Regions from separate parts of the Bradyrhizobium sp. USDA 4452 genome, predicted to be linked through region 2. Evidence: riboswitches for the same ligand, from Rfam matches in the RefSeq annotation. Region 2 holds a riboswitch; each other region holds the start of a gene.
What was found. A riboswitch is a leader RNA that binds a small molecule or an ion and turns the genes downstream of it on or off. The one in region 2 is predicted to bind cobalamin.

Region 1: it holds a riboswitch for cobalamin, as region 2 does, so the genes downstream of both, ACVISU_RS06030 (DUF1636 family protein) here and ACVISU_RS30125 (HoxN/HupN/NixA family nickel/cobalt transporter) in region 2, are expected to answer to the same signal.
Region 3: it holds a riboswitch for cobalamin, as region 2 does, so the genes downstream of both, ACVISU_RS26585 (TonB-dependent receptor) here and ACVISU_RS30125 (HoxN/HupN/NixA family nickel/cobalt transporter) in region 2, are expected to answer to the same signal.
Region 4: it holds a riboswitch for cobalamin, as region 2 does, so the genes downstream of both, ACVISU_RS28875 (ribonucleoside-diphosphate reductase subunit alpha) here and ACVISU_RS30125 (HoxN/HupN/NixA family nickel/cobalt transporter) in region 2, are expected to answer to the same signal.

What each region holds. Positions count from the first base shown of each region.
Region 1 is NZ_JBSSGK010000001.1:1,212,429-1,217,436, reverse strand. Features, by position in the region: gene ACVISU_RS06040 (cobyric acid synthase) at 1-946, opposite strand, end outside; gene cobO (cob(I)yrinic acid a,c-diamide adenosyltransferase) at 961-1,614, opposite strand; cobalamin riboswitch at 1,651-1,866, shown strand; gene ACVISU_RS06030 (DUF1636 family protein) at 1,960-2,334, shown strand; gene cobW (cobalamin biosynthesis protein CobW) at 2,331-3,365, shown strand; gene cobN (cobaltochelatase subunit CobN) at 3,365-5,008, shown strand, end outside.
Region 2 is NZ_JBSSGK010000001.1:6,431,115-6,436,122, reverse strand. Features, by position in the region: gene ACVISU_RS30130 (FAD-dependent oxidoreductase) at 1-994, opposite strand, end outside; gene ACVISU_RS30125 (HoxN/HupN/NixA family nickel/cobalt transporter) at 1,831-2,940, opposite strand; cobalamin riboswitch at 3,251-3,449, opposite strand; gene ACVISU_RS30120 (hypothetical protein) at 3,641-3,838, opposite strand; gene cysN (sulfate adenylyltransferase subunit CysN) at 3,948-5,008, opposite strand, start outside.
Region 3 is NZ_JBSSGK010000001.1:5,565,697-5,570,704, reverse strand. Features, by position in the region: gene ACVISU_RS26590 (PepSY domain-containing protein) at 1-584, opposite strand, end outside; gene ACVISU_RS26585 (TonB-dependent receptor) at 587-2,869, opposite strand; cobalamin riboswitch at 2,976-3,170, opposite strand; gene ACVISU_RS26580 (CobW family GTP-binding protein) at 3,323-4,252, opposite strand; gene ACVISU_RS26575 (amidohydrolase family protein) at 4,254-5,008, opposite strand, start outside.
Region 4 is NZ_JBSSGK010000001.1:6,088,805-6,093,812, reverse strand. Features, by position in the region: gene ACVISU_RS28880 (ribonucleotide-diphosphate reductase subunit beta) at 1-480, opposite strand, end outside; gene ACVISU_RS28875 (ribonucleoside-diphosphate reductase subunit alpha) at 471-2,408, opposite strand; cobalamin riboswitch at 2,506-2,721, opposite strand; gene ACVISU_RS28870 (SPASM domain-containing protein) at 4,121-4,966, shown strand.

The sequences.
Region 1 (5,008 bases), 5.2 Mb from region 2:
CGATGTCCCAGCCCTGCGCGCGCAGGAAAGCAAGATCGCCGCGGGTCGATTTCGAGCCGGGCAGGATGACGAGGCGTGCGTCGCCCGGAATGGCTTCGCCGGGCCGCACCATCACGAGATCGACACCGGGCTCGAGTTTCAGCGGATCGAGGTCGTCGAAATTGGCGATCCGCGACAGCGCCAGAAACGCGATCTTGCATTGGCCGGGCCTGCGCGCCTCGCCGAGCCCGAGCGCATCTTCGGCCGGGAGCTCGCCGGCGCGCGCGAACCAGGGCAGCACGCCGAAGCCGCGCCATCCGGTGCGGGCTTCGATCAGGCGGTAGCCGTCGTCGAACAAGGTCGGATCGCCGCGGAATTTGTTGATGGCAAAGCCCTGGATCATTGCGGCATCATCGGGATCGATCACCGCCTGGATGCCGACGAGTTGCGCGATCACGCCGCCGCGGTCGATGTCGCCGACCAAGACCACGGGCACATCTGCCCGGCGCGCAAAGCCCATATTGGCGATATCGGACTTGCGCAGATTGACCTCGGCGGGGCTGCCGGCGCCCTCGACCAGCACGAGGTCGGCGCGCGCCTTCAGGCGCTCAAAACTCTCCAGCACCGCGCCCATCAGCGACGGTTTCATGGCGGCATAATCGCGCGCGCGGGCGGTCGCGATCCGCTTGCCGTGCACGATGACCTGCGCGCCGACATCGGTTTCCGGCTTGAGCAGCACCGGGTTCATGTCGGTGTGCGGCTCGACGCCGGCAGCGAGCGCCTGCAACGCCTGCGCGCGCCCGATCTCGCCGCCGTCGACGGTCACGGCAGCATTGTTCGACATGTTCTGCGGCTTGAATGGCAGCACGCGCAGGCCGCGCCGTTTGGCTGCGCGCGCGAGGCCGGCGACGATGAGCGACTTGCCCACGTCCGAACCGGCTCCCTGGATCATCAATGCGCGCGCCATGATCGATTATCGCTTCAGAACTCGACGCCCGGCTGGGCCTTGATGCCGGAGCGGAACGGGTGCTTGACCAGCGTCATCTCGGTGACGAGGTCGGCGATCTCGATCAATTCGTCCTTGGCGTTGCGCCCGGTGAGCACGACATGCGTCATCGGCGGCTTCGACGAGGTCAGGAAGTCGACGACATCGGCGATATCAAGATAATCGTAGCGCAGCGCGATGTTGATTTCGTCGAGTACGACCATGCGCAGGCTCGGGTCTGCGATCAGCTGCTTGGCTTTTTCCCAGCCGGCCTGCGCTGCCGCGATGTCGCGGGCGCGATCCTGCGTCTCCCAGGTAAAACCTTCGCCCATCGCGTGGAATTGACAGAGGTCGCCGAAATGCCCGGTGAGCAAACGGCGCTCGCCGGTATCCCAGGCGCCCTTGATGAATTGCACCACGGCGCAGGGGAAGCCATGCGCCACGCAGCGCACGATCATGCCGAAGGCGGAGGAGGATTTTCCTTTGCCGGCGCCGGTATGAACGATGATCAGGCCCTTTTCACCGCTCTTGGTCGCCATGATCTTGTCGCGGGCGACCTTCTTTTTCGCCATCTTGGCCGCATGGCGCGCATGCAGTGCAGGGTCGGTGCCGACGGCGCCGTCCTCAGCGTCATCTCCATCAGAAATCATCACGTTCCTTCGGCTTGACAAGTGCGAGGCTAGGCCGAATGGTGACCCCGCGTTGGTTCCTGTCCTACGACAGGCGAAGAGGGAATGCGATAGGGCTCAGACCGCAAGGTTTGCCCAAAGCGCAGCCGCCCCCGCGACCGTGACCGGAGAGATGCCCAAGCCACTGATTCCCTGATGGAGTCGGGAAGGTGGGTATCAAGGGAGAAATCCTGCTCCGCAAGCCGGGAGACCTGCCGACGCAGTGTGTTTGAGACCGGCGGACGGGGTGTTCCGCGACGGGGAACGAATCTGTTCACGTCAGGTTCGTGTGCCTCATCGCTTCCCGCAGTCAATCCAGGAAGGGCGATGAGCGTTACACTTCATGTCTGTATCACCTGCCGCGCGGGCCAGACGCTGGCCGAAGGTGAACTCGCGCCCGGTGCGCGCCTGCATGCCGCCCTCGTCGAGGCCGGCGTGCCCGATGACGTCAACCTGGTTCCCGTCGAATGCCTGTCGGCTTGCAGCCAGGGCTGCTCGGTCGCGCTCAGCGCGCCGGGGCGGTGGTCCTATGTCTACGGCCGCCTGTCCGAAGCCAATGCCAAGGATGTGATCGCCGGCGCCTCTGCCTATGCGTCGGCGCCTGACGGCATCGTGCCGTGGCGCAGCCGTCCCGAAATCTTCCGCAAGCAATCGCTTGCCCGAATTCCACCTCTTCCCGTCGTGCCGGAGGCCGCCGAATGACCACGCTCACCAAGGTTCCGGTCACCGTGGTGACCGGCTTTCTCGGGTCCGGCAAGACGACGCTGATCCAGCATCTGATCCGCAATGCAAACGGCAAGAAGCTTGCGGTGCTGGTGAACGAATTCGGCAGCGAAGGCGTCGACGGCGAGATCCTGAAGTCGTGCGCCGACGCCAATTGCCCGACCGAGAACATCGTCGAGCTCGCCAATGGCTGCATCTGCTGCACCGTCGCCGACGATTTCATCCCGGCGATGGAGCAGTTGCTCGCACGCCCCGTGCGGCCCGATCACATTGTGATCGAGACGTCCGGCCTCGCGCTGCCGAAGCCGCTGCTCAAGGCGTTCGACTGGCCCGAGATCCGCTCGCGCATCACCGTCGACGGCGTGATCGCGCTGGCTGATGCGGAGGCCGTTGCCGCCGGCCGCTTTGCGCCTGATCCCGTTGCGGTGGATGCGCAGCGCGCGGCCGATGACAATCTCGACCACGAAACGCCGCTATCGGAGGTGTTCGAGGACCAGATCGCCTGTGCCGATATTGTATTGCTGACCAAGGCCGATCTTGCGGGAGCGGAGGGGATCAGCGCTGCGAAGGCGGTGATAGCTGCCGAGATGCCGCGCGAGGTGCCGATGTTGCCCGTCGTCGACGGCGCCATCGATGCCCGCGTGATCCTGGGCCTTGAGGCCGCGGCGGAGAACGATCTCGCGTCGCGGCCATCGCATCACGACGGCGAAGAGGAACACGAGCACGACGATTTCAATTCCGTGGTGATCGATCTTCCGGAGATCGTTGATGTCGATGCGCTGGTCGCCTCGATCAAGGGGCTGGCGCGCGAGCAGAACGTGCTGCGCGCCAAGGGCTATATCGCGGTCGAGGGCAAGCCGATGCGGCTATTGGTGCAATCGGTCGGCGAGCGGGTGAGACATCAGTTCGACATGCCGTGGGGCGTGCGGGCGCGACAGTCGAAGCTCGTCGTGATCGGCGAACACGGCGATATCGATGAAGCCGCGATCAGGGCGCGACTAGGTGTCTGATGCACGTCGTCTTCCGCGAGAGCCGCGGCCTTGAGGAGACCGCGACGCCAAGGGACCTCGGCCAGGATCCGGCCGATCTCGTGGTTTTGTCGTTTTCCGACAGCGATCTCGCCGCGTTCGCGGCCGGCTGGCGGCGGGGCCGCGCCGCGCTGCCGTCGCTACGGCTCGCAAATCTCGCCGAGCTGCGCCATCCGCTGTCGGTCGATACCTATATCGAGCGCACGCTGTCGCAGGCACGCGGCATCCTGGTGCGGCTGATAGGTGGCGAGCCTTACTGGTCATATGGACTGGCCGCGGTGCATCGGCTGGCGAAGGAGCGCGGCATCGCCCTGGTCGTGCTGCCGGCGGATGGCCGCGACGATCCGCGGCTCGATGAATTCTCGACCTTGCCGGTGTCGACGCTGCGCCGCCTGAAGCTGCTGTGCGACAAGGGTGGCCCGGTGGCCGCGCAGGCCGTGATCGCGCAACTGGCGCTGGCGTCCGGACTTTATGCGGGACCGGTTGTCGGCGTGATCGATCTTCCCGAAATCGGGGTCTATGATTCCCGGCGCGGTGTCGTTGCGGCCCTGCCGGCACCGGATCGCCGGCCGCGAGTGCTGGTAACCTTCTATCGCTCCTATCTCGCGGCCGGCGACACGGCGCCGATCGATGCGCTGATCGAGGCGTTGCGCGGAAAGGGCTTTGATGCCCATGGGGTGTTCGTTACTTCGTTGAAGGCGGCGGGGGTGGCCGATTGGCTACGGGCACAGTTCGCGCAATGCCCACCGACCGCTGTCGTCAATGCGACCGCGTTCTCCGCGGCCGGTGACGATGGCACGACGCCGTTCGACGCTGCATCCTGTCCGGTGTTCCAGGTCGCGCTGTCGACGGCGCGGCGCGAGGACTGGACCTTGTCGCTGCGCGGCCTGTCGCCCGGCGATCTCGCAATGCACGTGGTGCTGCCCGAGGTTGACGGCCGCCTGTTCGCGGGGGTCGTCAGTTTCAAGTCGCCTGGCGAGCGCGATCCCGATCTGCAGTTCGCCCATCTTGCGCATCGCCCGGATGCTGAGCGCGTCGCGGCGGTTGTCGGGCGCGTGGCAGCCTGGCACCGACTTGCCGGCAAACCGGTGCAGGAGAAGCAGCTTGCGCTCGTGCTCTCGAACTATCCGGGCCGTCCGCATCAGATCGCGCACGCCGTCGGCCTTGATGCGCTGGCCTCGATCGAGGCGTTGCTGGCCGATCTCGCGGCCGCGGGCTTTGATCTTGAGCCGGTGGAGTCGCTGGGTGGCATGCTGCTGCACCGGAAGCTGACATGGGACGTGGCCGAGTATCGTGCGACGATCTCGAACCTCCCGCAGCCGCTCCAGGACGATCTTGCGCGCGCGTGGGGTGCACCGGAAGATGATCCCGATTGCCGCGACGGCGCATTTCATTTCGCGGCGATCCGGAGCGGCAAGTCGATCATCGCGGTTCAGCCGGAGCGCGGTGACGTCGGTCAGCGCGACGCCGACTACCACGATCTGTCGCGCACGCCTCGCCACGCCTATGTCGCGTTCCATCTGTGGCTCAGGCGGCAGGGCATCGATGCCGTCGTCCACATGGGCGCGCATGGCACGCTGGAATGGCTGCCCGGCAAGTCGGTTGCGCTGTCGTCCGCATGCTGG
Region 2 (5,008 bases):
CGGTCGCCTGCTGCACGGCGGACGGGTTGGCGGTGTCGACATAGCTCACGGTGACGCCGGAGCCGTTCTGCTGGATCTGCGTGACCTTGGCGTTATAGCGGATGAGATCGCCAACCTCGCGCGCGAACGCCTTGCCGATCATGTCCATGCCGCCGACCGGCTGGAACATGGTGGTCTGGAAGTCGTAGCGCGCGTAGCTCCGCACATAGCGCCACATCCGCGACCGCAACAGCTCCTGCAGCGAGATCGGGTTGCTGGGCAGCGGATCTCTCATCAAGCCACCGCCCGGATCGTGGGCATAACCGCGGAATTCGGCGGCGACGAGATTGGCGTTGTACTTGCAATCGCGATCCAGCGCGCCCCAGTCGCGCAGCGCTTGCAGCAGGATCTCCTGGTCTTCCTTGCTGACGAACTCCTCGAGCCTGCCCCGCTGGCTGACCTTCGCGAGCAGCTCGGCCACGCCGCCCTGGAAATCCGCCTTGATGCTGCGAAAGCGTTGCGGCTTGCCTTCGAAGGCGCGCGTCGCGTGCAGATAGGCATTATGATTGAGCTGGATGAAAGGTTCCAGCGACACATTGAGCCTGCGGCAATAATCGAGCAGCGCCCGGTGGTGACAGGGAATTCGCCACGGGCCGGGATTGAGGTAGAGCCCCGGCTCGAACTGGCAGGCCTGCTTAAAACCGCCGAGCTCGACAAAGCTGTCCCCGCCACGGATCGACCAGTTGCGACCGCCGGCACGGCTGTTGAATTCGAGGATCTGGACCTTGTAGCCGGCCTTGCGCAGTTCCAGCGCCGCCGTCATGCCGGCAAGACCAGCGCCGAGAACCAACACCGAAGCGCCCTTGACATCGCCCGCCAGCCTGAGCGGTCCCTTGTAGGCGGACTCGGATGCAAAGCCGAGGCTCGTCATTGCGTGATACATCGCCGAACTGCCGGCGATGGTGCCGATCAGCGCCAGCAGATCCCGCCGCCTGATCACCGATTCATTCTGCACCTGCGTTCACCCAGCCGTTGATTTCGATGACGAAGGCGAACGCCTCGTGCGATCAGTTTCAAGAAAGTGCGCACGCTGCAGTGCAGACTGGTGGCGCCACCGCGGTGTGCCTGCGAGATCGTCTTCGATTATCTCATTCCGACATTGGTCGTGTGCCGCGTTGATCGCCGTCGATAAAACAATCATAGCTATCTATCCGCAGTCTTGAGGTAGGCAGGCCGATCCGCGGTCGCAGGAGCTGGTCAGTACACCTGAGTTGATGAACCAACGTCCGGTCACCTCTGGCGACGATTAGCGAGCCGTCGATCATATCTCGACGCGTCGAAGATGCGGACGTTTCGTTTATCGAGGCGCTTGCCGGACATGTATAGCCGTTCGACGGAAAACGAAGCAGTTGATTACGCGGCACGATCCCCTCGAGCGACTTCTTAAACATTCGACTGAGTTTGTTGTGCACCAGCAAGAGCGATGCCAACGTTTTACGACATCGATAGGCGGAGAAGCCGACTAGCCCAGATGTGCGGTAGGCCAGACGATGACTGATCTCCTCAGAGATGTTGCCGCTCTTTCATTGGCGACTTTCGAGCTCGATATCGGAGGTTTCTGGTTCTAGTCGCACAACCAAGCCACTCCGCCAGCGATGCTGATACAGCTAACCAGTGGAGCGCCGGGACTAACCGCGCCTGGCCAGAGCGTAAACTATTCGCAGTTTTGAACGCCTGCGATCGGCTATTTCGAAGTCGCTTTTGCGCTGGTGGTATGGAACCCGACATTGTTCGATGTCAGACGCTCGTAGCTAATGACGCCGAAGACGTGCGATGATTGGTTGTATGAGTTCACCCCGGCTTGAGCGGCTTTTCGAGTCCTTGCCAGCGATAGATCGCAAATGACAGCGCCCAACTGACCAGGAAGACGCCGACGACGAGATAGCCGAAATTGGCCAAGCTGCCGTTGAGATCGTCCACCGCGCTCCAGAAGGTGCCTTCAAGCGCTAATTTGTTGGCGAGCAGGCCGAGTGCCTCGATGCCGCCGATCAGCAGCGCCACGACGACTGAGATCGCCGTAATCGTCAGATTGTACCAGATCTTGCGGATCGGATTGAGGAAAGCCCAGCCATAAGCACCGACCATCAAGACGCTGTCGGTCGTATCGACGAGCATCATGCCGGCGGCGAAGAGAGCCGGAAATATCATCACCGTAGTGAAGTCCAGCCCTCCTGAAGCTTGCCCGGCTGCGACGGTGAAAAGGCTGATTTCCGTCGCGGTATCGAATCCGAGGCCGAACAACAGACCGATCGCGAACATCTGCCAGCTCGCCGTCACCATGCGAAACAGTGGGCGCAAGAGCCGGGACAGCAAGCCACGACCGGACAGAAGCAGATCGAACTCATGCTCTCCAATTCGTTCGCCACGCCGCGCACGCTGAAAGCTTCGCCAGACATCGCGTAGGATCACAAGGTTGATGGCGGCAATCGTCAACAAGAAGAAGGCTGATGCACCGGTACCGATGATGCTGCCAACCGCCCGGAACTCCTGGAAACCGCTTTGCAGGGCGAGTGCCGCAGCTGCGATCGCGGCGACCGCCACTGCAACCGACAAGGAATGGCCAAAGGCGAAGAAAAGTCCGACCGCGAGAGGGTGCCTGCCATCCTGCATCAGCTTGCGAACGACATTGTCGATGGTCGCGATATGATCGGCATCGACGGCGTGCCGAAGGCCGAGCACATAGGCCAGCAAGCCTGTTGCCAGCAGCGTCGGCCTGTCGGACAGCGCTACCATGGCCCAGGTCCAGGCCAAGCAATTGATGGCCAACAAGAAGGCATAGAGCGAGATGATTCGACTACGCGAGGCCGCCGATCCGTCGTCTAAGGCAAGCTTTAGATATGAGAACATGATCAAAGCCGGTCCGGTCCGGTCAGACTGAAGACGAACCGACGGATACAGCATACGATGATCATGACCATTCGCAGCACGAGGTGGACAATTGCGCTGGTCGCAACGGCAGTGGAGTTGAGTGGCATTTCCTACTTTTCATGGCTGGCGCCTCCTTCGCGGTGCAGGTTTCGTGCCGCTCTGCTGGGCTGACGTGCTGGACCGCTTCGTGCGGCTCATACCGGCCGTGAGCTCGTGTCGCGCGATTGTGCCGCCGCGTTGACGCGTTGACGCGTTGACGCGTTGACGTTGCAACCTCGATCTGAGCCGTAGTCAAGTCTAACGAGCCAACCAGTGCCTCAGAGCACCCCGTCCGACGCATTGCGCATGACAATGGCTGCTAGCAGGTTTGCTGGCTGCGGTTCGCCGCTCTTGCCCCCTTCTCGGGATTGCGAATCCCGGTGGCAAAAAAGGGTCATCGTCTCGCCACTTACAGTTGCGCAGGGCCGCGCCGGCATTGTCCTGCCAGAACCCACCGAACCCCCTTGAAGAGCCTTTCGAACACTACCGATGACAAAGCGAAATGACCTCACGGGCGCGTCAAGCAGTCGCCGGCGAACAGCGTGAGACGCCGTGGCTGAAGAAAAAGAGGTAACTTTGCCTCTCAATCTCGGAGTTGCGGACGAGATCGAGGCTCCAAGACACTGCGGCTCTGCCTGCACAGCAACTCGGCGCGGCGCTAGCCCCACGCAGAAAAAAGGACGCTTGAAGACACTTAGGCGACTGGAAGGCTGACTTCGTCTCTGTCCTTCGTCATGGCGTCATAGACTTTGACCTGGAGCATGGGACGGCGCTTCTTAAGCTCTTGCGCTCCTGCCCAGTCGCCGTCTCTTGTCGCGAACTCGGTTTTCAATTGACCGTCGACTTCTAGCACATAACCGGAAGCGGGCAATCGACGAGCGGATGCAACCATCTTAATTCCTTAGCATCGACGAATCCGATCGATGCTCGCACCTAACCCGAGTCGCCTTCGGCAGGCCAGTAGGCAGGAGAGCAGCATCCGCGACCACGAAGCGGCAGGTTTATCGCCGCTCGTCGCAGAGGACTGCGCGCTCCATCACGGCGTTGACGACGACTTCCGCTGCTTGCTCTGGCGCCTGCTCCATTGTCCTGAGATGAATTTCGGGCGTTATCGGCGCTTCGTAGGACGCATCGATGCCCGTGAAGTTCTTGATCTCACCGGCTTTTGCCTTTGAGTAGAGACCTTTTGGATCCCGCCTTGCGCATTCCTCGATTGGCGTATCGACAAAGACTTCGATGAACTCGTCCTTGCCAATCAGACTGCGAACCATATCTCGTTCGGACCTGTAGGGAGAGATGAACGAACAGATCACGATCAAGCCGCTGTCCAGCATCAACTTGGCAACCTGTCCGGCACGCCGAATGTTTTCCACCCGCGCAGCCTTCGAGAAGCCCAGGTCCGCGTTCAATCCGTTCCGGAGGTCGTCACCATCCAGCAGCATGGCATGCCGCGACATTGCGAGCAGCTTCTGATCAACCATGTTGGCGATCGTCGACTTTCCCGCGCCAGACAGACCGGTGAACCAGACGACGCAAGGCTTCTGATCCTTGAGCGCGGCGCGCTCACTCCTGCCCACCGAAAGCGCCTGGCAGGAAACACTGGTGGCCCGCCGCAGCGGAAACGCAATCATGCCGGCGCCGACGGTGCGATTGGTGCAACGATCAATGACGATAAATGATCCGGTTTTCCGGTTGACGTCGTAAGGATCGAATGCGGTGGGCAGTGCAGTCGCAATATTGCAGAACGCGATCTCGTTGAGAGAAAGCGTCTCGGCAGCCAGGTGCTCACATGTGTTGACATCGATCCTATGCCGGATCGCGGTAATGCTGCCGGTTACCGTCTGCAAGCCAATCCGCAGGATGTAATTTCGTCCGAGAGCGAGCGACTCGTTGTCCATCCAGATCAGATAAGCGGCGAATTGATCGGCGACGCTGGGTCGTTCGGTTGGTCGCGTCAGAAGATCGCCACGGCCAATGTCGATCTCGTCTTCCAGCGTAATGGTGACGGCATCGCCGGCTTCGGCGTCGACAAGGTCGCCATCATAGGTCACGATCCGCCTGA
Region 3 (5,008 bases), 870 kb from region 2:
CCGAGCCAGTTCCAGACACGTTCCCGCCGAGTGGTGTCGAGCGCGATCTCGCCGCCGCGCGAGGAGACGTAAAGCTCGGTGCCGTCGGCGTCGCCGAGGCCGATCAGATAGAGCGGCCGCAGCGGATCGAAGCGCGCGGTGACCGACCATTGATCGCGCGTCACCGTATCGAGCAGTTGCGGCTGCACCGCATGCGGGTGATGCCGGGCGACAGCAAGAGCCTGATCCGGCGTGATGCCGTCGATCAGGCGGCCGTCGATTGCAGAAATGGTGACGGCGGCTCCCTTCCAGCCGGTCACGCGATAGACCGGAATGTCGTCCATCATCGAGAGCCGGAGATCGCGCGGATAGCGCTCCATGCCCGCGATCGCCATCGCGCGATCGGGAGCGACCTGCACCTTGCCCCACGAAAGGACGGGGAGCGCGGACAGGCGCTCGCTGTCGGTGAGGCGCGGAAACGCCACGTACATCATGACGAGGCCGGAGACGAACCACATCGCGAACAACAGACACGTCGCAATGCCGATCCAGCGATGGACGACATAGAGCGATCGCCGCGCGCGCCGGATCAGAGCCTTGCGCATGATCAGAACTTCACGTTGACGGAGAGTTCGGCGGTACGCGGCATGCCGAGCAGCCACTGCCCGGTCCCGTTCGAGGTCACCGCGTAGGCCTTGTCGAACGGATTGTAGACGCGGAACGCGACCGTGGTGCGGTCGTCGGGCTTCCATTTGATGCCGCCATTGACCACATTGTACCCCGGCCGCAGCTGGGTGTTGGCGAGATCGGAGTACATCGCACCGACGATCTGCACGCCGCCATAGACCGACCAGTTGGGCGCGAAGTCCCAGGTCAGCCAGACGTTCGCGACCTGCTGCGGCACGTTGACCGGGACATTGCCGTTGTAGCTGACGATCTTGCCGCCGACCACCTGGCTGTTGTTGTCGTATCGCGCACGCAACAGCGCAAGATTGGCGTCGACGCGCCAGCCATCGTTCAGCGCGAGCCCGACCGATCCTTCGACGCCCCGGGATGATTGCTGGCCGATCTGCAGCGCGACGCCTGCGGTGGGATTGCTGGGATCGGGAATCGTGAGCCCGGTCTTGACGATCTCGTAAGCAGCCAGCGTCCACTCGCCGCGGCCGCCCCAGAACGATTGCTTGACCCCGACCTCGGTCTGCTTGCCGGTCGCGAGCTGGAAGGTTTTCTGCGAGACCGGCAGCGAGATCAGATTGCCGACCGGATCGACGCCGACCGCATACTGGCCATAGTACGCGAGATTCTTGATCGGCTCGTAAACCAACCCGGTGCGCCAGCTGGTGCCCGACAGCGAAACACCAAAGCTGTTCCCTGGCGTCCTGTAGTCGGTTCGATCGATATCGGGACGATCATATCTGACGCCGGTGACCAGCGACAATTGATCGGTCAGCGACAGCCGATCTTCGGCGAACAAGGCGTATTGATTGACGATCGAGTTGAAGCCGGGCGCAGTCGCAGACGACGTCGCGAAGAATGAGCCGGGATCGAAGACGTAAGGATTGACCGACGATGCGCCGCCATAGGGCGAGTTGTTGGTGTGGGTGAAGTCGATCCGGTTGACGTCGAACCCGGCGACGAACTGGTTCGCGAGCCCGAACACATGACCGCTGAAGGTCGCATCCATCCGGTTGCCGACCTGCTTCTGGTCGTGAAATATCTCGATATAGTTGGAGCGATCGATCAGCTGGGTCTTCGGATTCCAGGTGTAGTTCTCGATGTCGCGCCAGTGTCGCTCGCTGGTCAGATAATACAGCGTGTTATTGACCTTGATGCCGTCGGCAACGTCCCACTCGGTCTTGAACTGGGTCCAGCTGTCCTGGTAGCGGATCGCGCTGTCCAACGCGTTGTAGTTCTTGAAGCGCAGTGCGTCCTGGATCGATCCGCCAACCAGCGGCGTGCCGAAATAGCGCGACGGGCTGCGGTCGCCGTAATCCTCCGACAGTGTGAAGGCGAGATTGTCCGAGGCCTGCACCCGCACGGCGGCGGAGACCACTGCATTCGAGGTCTTGTTGCGATCGACCCAGCCGTCCGACATGTTGCCGGTGGCGTTGATGCGATAGGACACATTGGGATTGATCGGGCCGGTGCTGTCCACCGACAGCCGTCGCGTCATGTTGCTGTCGAGCGAGACCTCGGCCTCGTTAGCGGGCGTACCCTGCGGCTTCTTCGGAACGACGTTGATGACGCCGCCGATCGCGCCTTCGCCGTACAGCACCGAGGCCGGGCCTCGCAGCACCTCGATGCGCTGCGTCGACCAGGTGTCGTAGGGGAACGTCAGGGTGCCGGAGCCGATATAAAAGCGGGTACCGTCATACAGCGTCATCACCGAATTGCTGCCGGCAAAGCCGCGGGTGCTGAACGACAGGCCGCCATTGCCCGGCGCCGGCGTGGCGATGAACCCGGCCGCATTCTGGGTGACGGCATCGAGCACATTATGCTGGCCGCGTTCGGCGATGGTCTGCGCCGTGATGATCTCGACGCTGGCCGGCGTCTGCAGCGGCGTCAGATTGAGACGACTGCCGGTGCCGCCCTGCGTAGTGGCGTTGAGCGTCGGCGGCGCTGATCCCGACGCGCCTGAGGCTGCGGCACGCGGCGCGGCTGCTATTGCCGCCGCCGTTGCAGGTCTGGCGCGTGCCCGCGACAACGACGCCGAGTTGCGGCTTCGCGCCATGGGCTTAGGCTTTCCGGACGTCGAGGGTGCGATCTCAATCGGATCGAGCGTGGTGGGCGGAGGTGTCTGTGCTCCGGCTTCAGCCGGCAGCAGCAGCGATAGCAGGGAGCAAACGAGACCGAGGCGCCATTTCCGCGCAGCGGGAGAGGACGGAGACATGAAAGGACTCGCGGTAACGTGGCACGTCACCGCGAACGTGGACTGGCGCATTGCCGAAAAGGCAGTGCTCCGATCCCACCAGGACGCCCCCGCCCGATGTGCTCGCGTGTGACCACGACTGACGGCAGGTCTCCTGGCTCACGGGTCATCGCCTGTCGACGCCTTCCCGGGCCGATGGCCCAGTGGCAGATTGACGAAAGGCTCGCCGTTTACAGTTGCGGGGACAGCTGCGGCATTGGGGTTACCCTCGCACCGCATTCCCTTTTGATCCCCGAAGGGAACCGTCGCCAAAAACGATAGGTGCTGACGGCAGAGCTGTCAATTCGATGCGATTGTCGCACACATGCTTTGCGGGATCGTGCTGCGGCGATGACACGTCTGCGGATGGCGTGACGAAGTGATCCGTCATCCTTGAGGAGCCGCGTAGCGCGTCTCAGGATGACGGGAAACGCATCACTCAGCTTCGACGCAGCCCTGCATCACCTCGTCGATCTCGGCGCGCGACAGCGCGCCCAGCTCGGCGATGAACACGATTCGCGTGCGCGGCACGCCGGGTGCCGGCACGCCGCCGGCAGCCAACGTCGCGCGGCCGCCGGCGAGCTGAAATACCGTCAGCCGCCCGGGCTGCTCCACCGTCTCGAACAATCCTTTCGCCCGCGCCAGCTTCGGCGCCAGTCTGCCGATCGCATGCTGCAGGCGCGGCAGCGCTACCTTCCGCTCCGAGCTCCAACTCAGCGTCTCAAACCGATCGGACACCGGCCGTCGCGGCGCGGTCTCGCGCGGCACCGGCACATGATCGAGATCAACCGGAAACAGCAGCGCGGCCGGAACCTCGCCATGCAGCGCATCGACGATCGCCGCCGCCGGTCGCACCGCGCGCACCGCATCGCGGATCGCATCACAAGCGGCGGCATCGGCGAGATCGACCTTGCTCAGCGCCACCACGTCGGCAGCCCGCAACTGCGACCGCAGCAGCGCATCGTCCAGCGCGGCGACCGGCTGCGTCGCGTCGACCACGCACAGCACGGTCTCCAGCGGCGCCTCCTTCCAGATCACCGGATCCATCAGGTTGCGCACGATGTCGGCGGGATCGGCGATCCCGCTGGTCTCGATCACGATGAATTCGGGACGCGGATCGCGCCGCAGCAGCGTTGCGAGCGTGCGCAGCAGATCGCCTTCCAGCGTGCAGCAGATGCAACCATTGCTCAGGCTGACCACGCCGTCGCTGGCGCCGGCGATCAGTTCCGCGTCGATATTGATCGCGCCGAAGTCGTTTACCACCGCGGCGATGCGCCGCCCTTGCGCATGCGCCAGCAGATGGTTGACGACCGTGGTCTTGCCCGCCCCGAGAAAACCCGCGACCAGCAGGATCGGGACCGGCACGTTAGCCTCCGACAACGGGTCGGCGTACCGGACGGCCAGGCCGTGCCGCGACGTCGAGGACGCCATCATTGATCAGCGGCTGGCCGCTGACCACGAGGTGCCGCACGCCTTCCGCCGGGCGATTCATCGCCGAGAAGGTCGCACGGTCGCTCAGCGTCTCGAAGTCGAACACCACGACGTCGGCGTCCGCGCCCGCCTGCAGCCTGCCCTTGGCGCGCATCGCCGGCGTGCTCGCAGAGAGAATCTCGGCCGGGATCAGCGCGCATTTGCGGATGCCCTCGAGCAGGGACACCTTCCTGCGCTCGCGCACCCATTCGCGGATGAAGCGGGTAAAGCAGCCGGCCGAACGCGGATGCGAAGTCGCATCCTCGGGCAGCGGCCAGGCGTCGCCGGTGTAGGGGCGGCCATCCGACAGTGTCCACGGCATCGCGTCGGACGCGATCGCGCCGCCCGGATACAGCACCGCCATGTCGAGCAGGTCGCGATGGTGCTGATTGTTCTCGATATCGAGCACATGCCACAGCACCAGCGTCGAGGGCTCCGCGGCCTGCGCCGCCAGCAGTTCCTCGCGGCTGCCGAAGCGATGACCGTCAGTCACGCGCTGCACCGAATCATAGCCGAGGCCGTTGCGTTCCTCGAATTTCGGATCGCTGAAGAAGGTCGCCGCCAGCACGGTCGATCCGGTGCCGTAGGGATAGGCCTCGACCGTGATCGGCAGCCCCTGCGCCTGCGCCTTGGCGATCAGCGCTACGCAGC
Region 4 (5,008 bases), 340 kb from region 2:
GACGCCGAATTGGTGCATGTAGTCAGCCTTGGCGCGCATCTGCGCATAGCCGCGGAATGCCTCAAACTCGGCCTTGGGCATGCCAAGCGTCTTGAGCAACAACGCATAGGCGTCAATATGGACGGTCTCCATATTGGTGAAGGCAGCCATCATCATCTGCACGGTGAGCGGCTGGAAAATCGGGATGTAGCGCTTGAGATAATTGTCACCGACCTCGATGTCCGATTGAGTGAAGAAGCGGAATATCTGGGTGAGCAGCGCGCGCTCGTTGGCAGTGACACGATCCGACGCCCAATCCTTGAGGTCGGAGCCGAGCGGAACCTCCTCGCCCATCCAATGGGTCTGCTGCTGACGTTTCCAGAACTCGTAAGCCCAGCCATAGCGATCAACGTCATAGCTTCCGGTCGAGTCCAGGAGGCCGACCCGTCCCTTGCCGATCAACGTGCGCGGATCGACAGCCGAGAGGTCAATCACTGACATGCAAGGCACTCCTCATAGTCGGTGCGCTGCGGCTGCGGTCGTTCCGCCTCGTCACGGCCGCTGATTTTGCCGGCGAACGCTGCGCGCGAGATCGACTTCGAACGGCAGTAATAGAGGCTTTTCAATCCGCGCTCCCATGCCGTCCAATGCAGCATATGGAGATCCCACTTATCGACGTCGGCCGCCAGATAGAGGTTGATCGATTGGCTCTGGCAGATGAACGGCGCGCGGTCGGCGGCGAGCTCGATGATCCAGCGCTGATCAATCTCGAAAGCGGTGCGAAAGATCGCTTTCTCGTGCTCCGAGAGGATGTCGAGATGAGCGACCGATCCCTCGTGCGCTATGATCGACTGCCATATCGCCGGGGTGTTGGCGCCCTTGGCCGTGAGTACCCTGGCGAGATGCGGATTGCGCACCGAGATGGCGCCAGACAATGTCTTATGGGTGTAAATGTTGGCCGGGACTGGCTCGATGCAAGCGCTCGTGCCGCCGCAGATAATGCTGATCGAGGCGGTCGGCGCAATTGCGATCTTATGGCTGAATCGCGCCATCACGCCGCGTTCCAGCGCATCCGGGCAAGGGCCGCGCTCGCGAGCGAGCGTCACCGACGCCGCGTCGGCATCACGCCGGATTTTCCGGAACATGTTCAGATTGAACGACTTGGCCAGGACGCTCTCCATCGGAATGCCCTTGGCCTGAAGGAACGAGTGGAAGCCCATGACACCTAGGCCGACGGAGCGCTCGCGTAGGGCAGCATAGCGGGCACGCCTCATGCCCTCCGGCGCCACCGTGATGAAGTGGGTGAGCACGTTGTCAAGGAAACGCATGATGTCTTCGATGAAGCCCGGCTCCTCGCTCCACCGGTCCCATGTCTCGAGATTGAGCGATGAGAGACAGCACACCGCGGTGCGCTCCTCGTCGCGATGATCGATGCCGGTCGGCAGGGTAATTTCGCTGCACAAATTGGACGTTGAGACCTTGAGGCCGAGGTCGCGCTGGTGCTTGGGAAGGGCGCGGTTCACGGTGTCGATGAACAAGAGATAAGGCTCGCCGGTCTGCAGCCGGTTCTCAAGGATACGTTGCCACAGCTGGCGAGCGTCGATCTCGCGAACCATTTCGCTGGTCTTTGGACTGCGAAGCGCGAACGCTGTCCCGGCTCGCAGGGCATGCATAAATTCGTCAGTAACGTTGATGCCGTGATGCAGGTTGAGGCTCTTACGATTGAAGTCGCCGGACGCCTTCCGGATCTCAAGGAACTCCTCTATCTCGGGATGTTGGACATCGAGATAGACTGCCGCCGAGCCTCGCCGCAACGAGCCTTGACTGATCGCCAGCGTCAGGCCGTCCATGACGTGGATAAACGGGATGATGCCCGAGGTGACACCGCCCTTCACCTTCTCGCCGATCGAGCGAACATTCCCCCAGTAGGTACCGATGCCGCCGCCGTTGGAGGCAAGCCAGACGTTCTCGTTCCAGACGCCGACAATACCTTCGAGCGAATCCGAGACCGAATTGAGGAAGCATGAAATGGGTAGACCACGCGAGCTGCCGCCATTCGAGAGCACCGGCGTCGCCGGCATGAACCACAGTCGGGACATTGCATCATATAGACGCTGAGCATGTGCAACATCGTCCGCAAACGCGCACGATACCCGCGCAAACATGTCCTGGACGCCTTCGCCCGCGAGCAGATAACGGTCGGTCAATGTCAGCTTGCCGAACGATGTCAGGAGGCTGTCGCGCGATCGATCAAGGGCAAGGTCAGACGGCTTTGGAGCTGGCGCGAGGGGACGCGGCAGCGGGGCCAGCGATGGAGGCTGCGCAACAGACCGCTGAAGCGGGGCAAGCTCTGCCTGTGCGTGCGCTGCCCGCACACTGGATGGTGTAACGAGATGCCCCTGTTGATCGAAATCAAAAGACGGCGACATCGGCAACCCCGCGATGTTTGGAGCCGGGGCCGCGGACGACTTGCAGGGAGACAAACGTCCCTCAGTGCAAGCGCTCCACCGGGGCACCCCGCCCGAGGACGTTTGTTCTGTCGCGGCAGGTCTCCTGGCTTGCGGGTCGCTGCGGCTGTCGACCTTCCCGGCGCGTTTCTGCGCCAGTGGCCCATGATGACAACCGCTCACCGCCTACAGTTGCGGGGGCAGCCCCGGAGTAGCCGTTCGGCGCACCGGGTTCCCTCTTAGCTTCCTGTCCTACAAGATAAAGGGTGGAAGAACCATGACAGATCTACATCTAGGCGTCACATGCCGAGATTCGTCAAGTCTCGTTTGGGGTACATCAAGCTTCAGAAGAGGACACCGCGAAGTCCATGAATGGAGCGGCCGGCGCCGAGCACCGGTATGTTCCGATATCCATACACGTCCACTTGTGGCTGTTCAGGCAAATCAATCCAGAAATCCGGCCGACCATTCATCAGTCTATGCTGATCTGGAACGTAGATCCTACCAAAGGCTCTGAGACCGTTTTTTCCGTTCCGATGAGTATGAGCGGATCTTCAGCTCAAGATCTTCGAAGCTATCAGCGTCAACGATCCAGATGAAATCGTGTCTAAGGCGCTGGAAAGCTATCATGGACGTAGCCGACGCAGTCAGCTCCTCGACGCACGACGCTCCCCGCGCGATCTCGCTGCTCGAACGGCTGAGGGCCCTGAAGAACACGAAAGCTCATCGAGCTCGCAGCGGCTAAGCCGCTGTAAGCGCGACGAAACCGGCTCCCTTCGTGAATTTACCGTCGGCGCAAGCCTTGTCTCACAATGAAGGAGCAGGTCCGTCCCACCGAGATCGCCTGGTCAATATCTTTCTAGCCAGTATAGCTGCTGTTCGGCGCGCATAGCAGATCGATTTGGTCGCGGCGCATCTAGGTCGCCGCCCTTCTGATCAATTCGGCACGTGCCCGGTGCATGTTTGTAGCGGACCAATTGTCTGGCCCATTCTCGCGATCTGCCGATAAAGGCTTCGCCTACTGTTCGGTGCCCAAAGAAGTCAGGTTGGTCCTACTCGGCCGCGTCCATCAGGATTTCCGGATCGTTCGCGCCTCTCATCGCGACCCAGAGCACTCTTCGCAACACGCGAAAGCCTCCAGGGCCGTGCTGGATCACGCCCGACGCGCTTGAATCGTACCCGACGTCATGTTGCAGGATTCGGCGCAAGCCACGACTGTTTGGCAAACAAGCTTGGCATTTCGGACCCGATCGGAACAACGTATGTCGCCTCTGGGCCGTCCCATGTCGGCGATTGACTGCCCGGTCCGGCGACACGGAGATGATGTGGTCCTCAGGATCGAGCACCTCCCGGAGCCCGATTTGCGGCTCTCCTCGACAACATTAAGAGCTGTCGAGCTGACGTGTTTCTGGAGGAAAGGAGGATGCTAGGCGCAGACATGGTGGTAGGCGGCAATCGACACCCAGAGAGAGGAGCGCCGTACGGGTCCTCCTGTACCCTGTTGTCGAAACCAGCGTGGCAAGGCACGGGCTTCATTCAAGGCATCTGGCCCAACGTCCAAACTCCGGTTGCGATCGTTTCAGGCAAGGCGCGACGCTGCGTTAGCTGCGCTCGATCTGCGGCAATTGCCTGCTCCGGCACCTGAAAGGACCAGATACATGACGGCATACCCTAGGGTCTTACAAGAGTTGCGTGTGGTTGAGCCCGGCCATCGGGTATTGGAGATAACCACGACCACCGGCTGCATCGTCAGATGTTCTTATTGCTCCCAGGACAAGTTTGCAGATCGCCAAAGGCCCGTATCCCAAGCCAAGCATCTGGGTGTTCAGGATTTCAAGCAATGTCTCTCACGCGTACCGACAGCTACTGGCATTAGTTTTTCCGGATATTCGGAACCCTGGTTGCATCCGCATTGCAGCACGATGGTTGAGCATGCTTACGCACGCGGCCACGACGTCCGGATCTTCACGACCCTTGTTGGAATGAACAGGACTGACGTTCGACGTCTGCAAATGCTCCGATTCAAGACTTTCGTCGTGCACGTTCCCGACGATGGCACTTATATGAACAGCCGCCTCGTCGGAAAAAACTACATCAATGTCATGCGCCGACTGATTGAGGCAAACATTCCCTCGATTCAATTTGTGATCTTGGGTAAAATCCATCCTGATCTAGCCGATGTAATCCCCGCCAAAAAGCTGCAACGCTTGCGGCCGCTGAGTAGCAGGCGAGGACATATAGATCCGAAAATGATCACCCCGCGGCAGCCGATCGCCGGCACTCTGACATGCAATGGGAAACAGCAACATCGGAATGTCCTTCTTCCAAACGGCGATGTTACTTTGTGCTGCATGGATTTTGAGCGGCGTCATGTCATTGGGAATCTTTTGCGCGACGAGTACGAAGATCTGTTCGAAGGCCGGATCTTTAGCGAAATCGCCGACCGCATGAACGGTACGGATGGCTTTCTACTTTGCAGGACGTGTGAATTTGCCAAACCGGAGCCGGAATGCTGTAGGGCCCCTGCCCGCGCGCTGTGAGGAATGGCGATACCAATGGAAGCTCGCCGCACCAGCTGGACT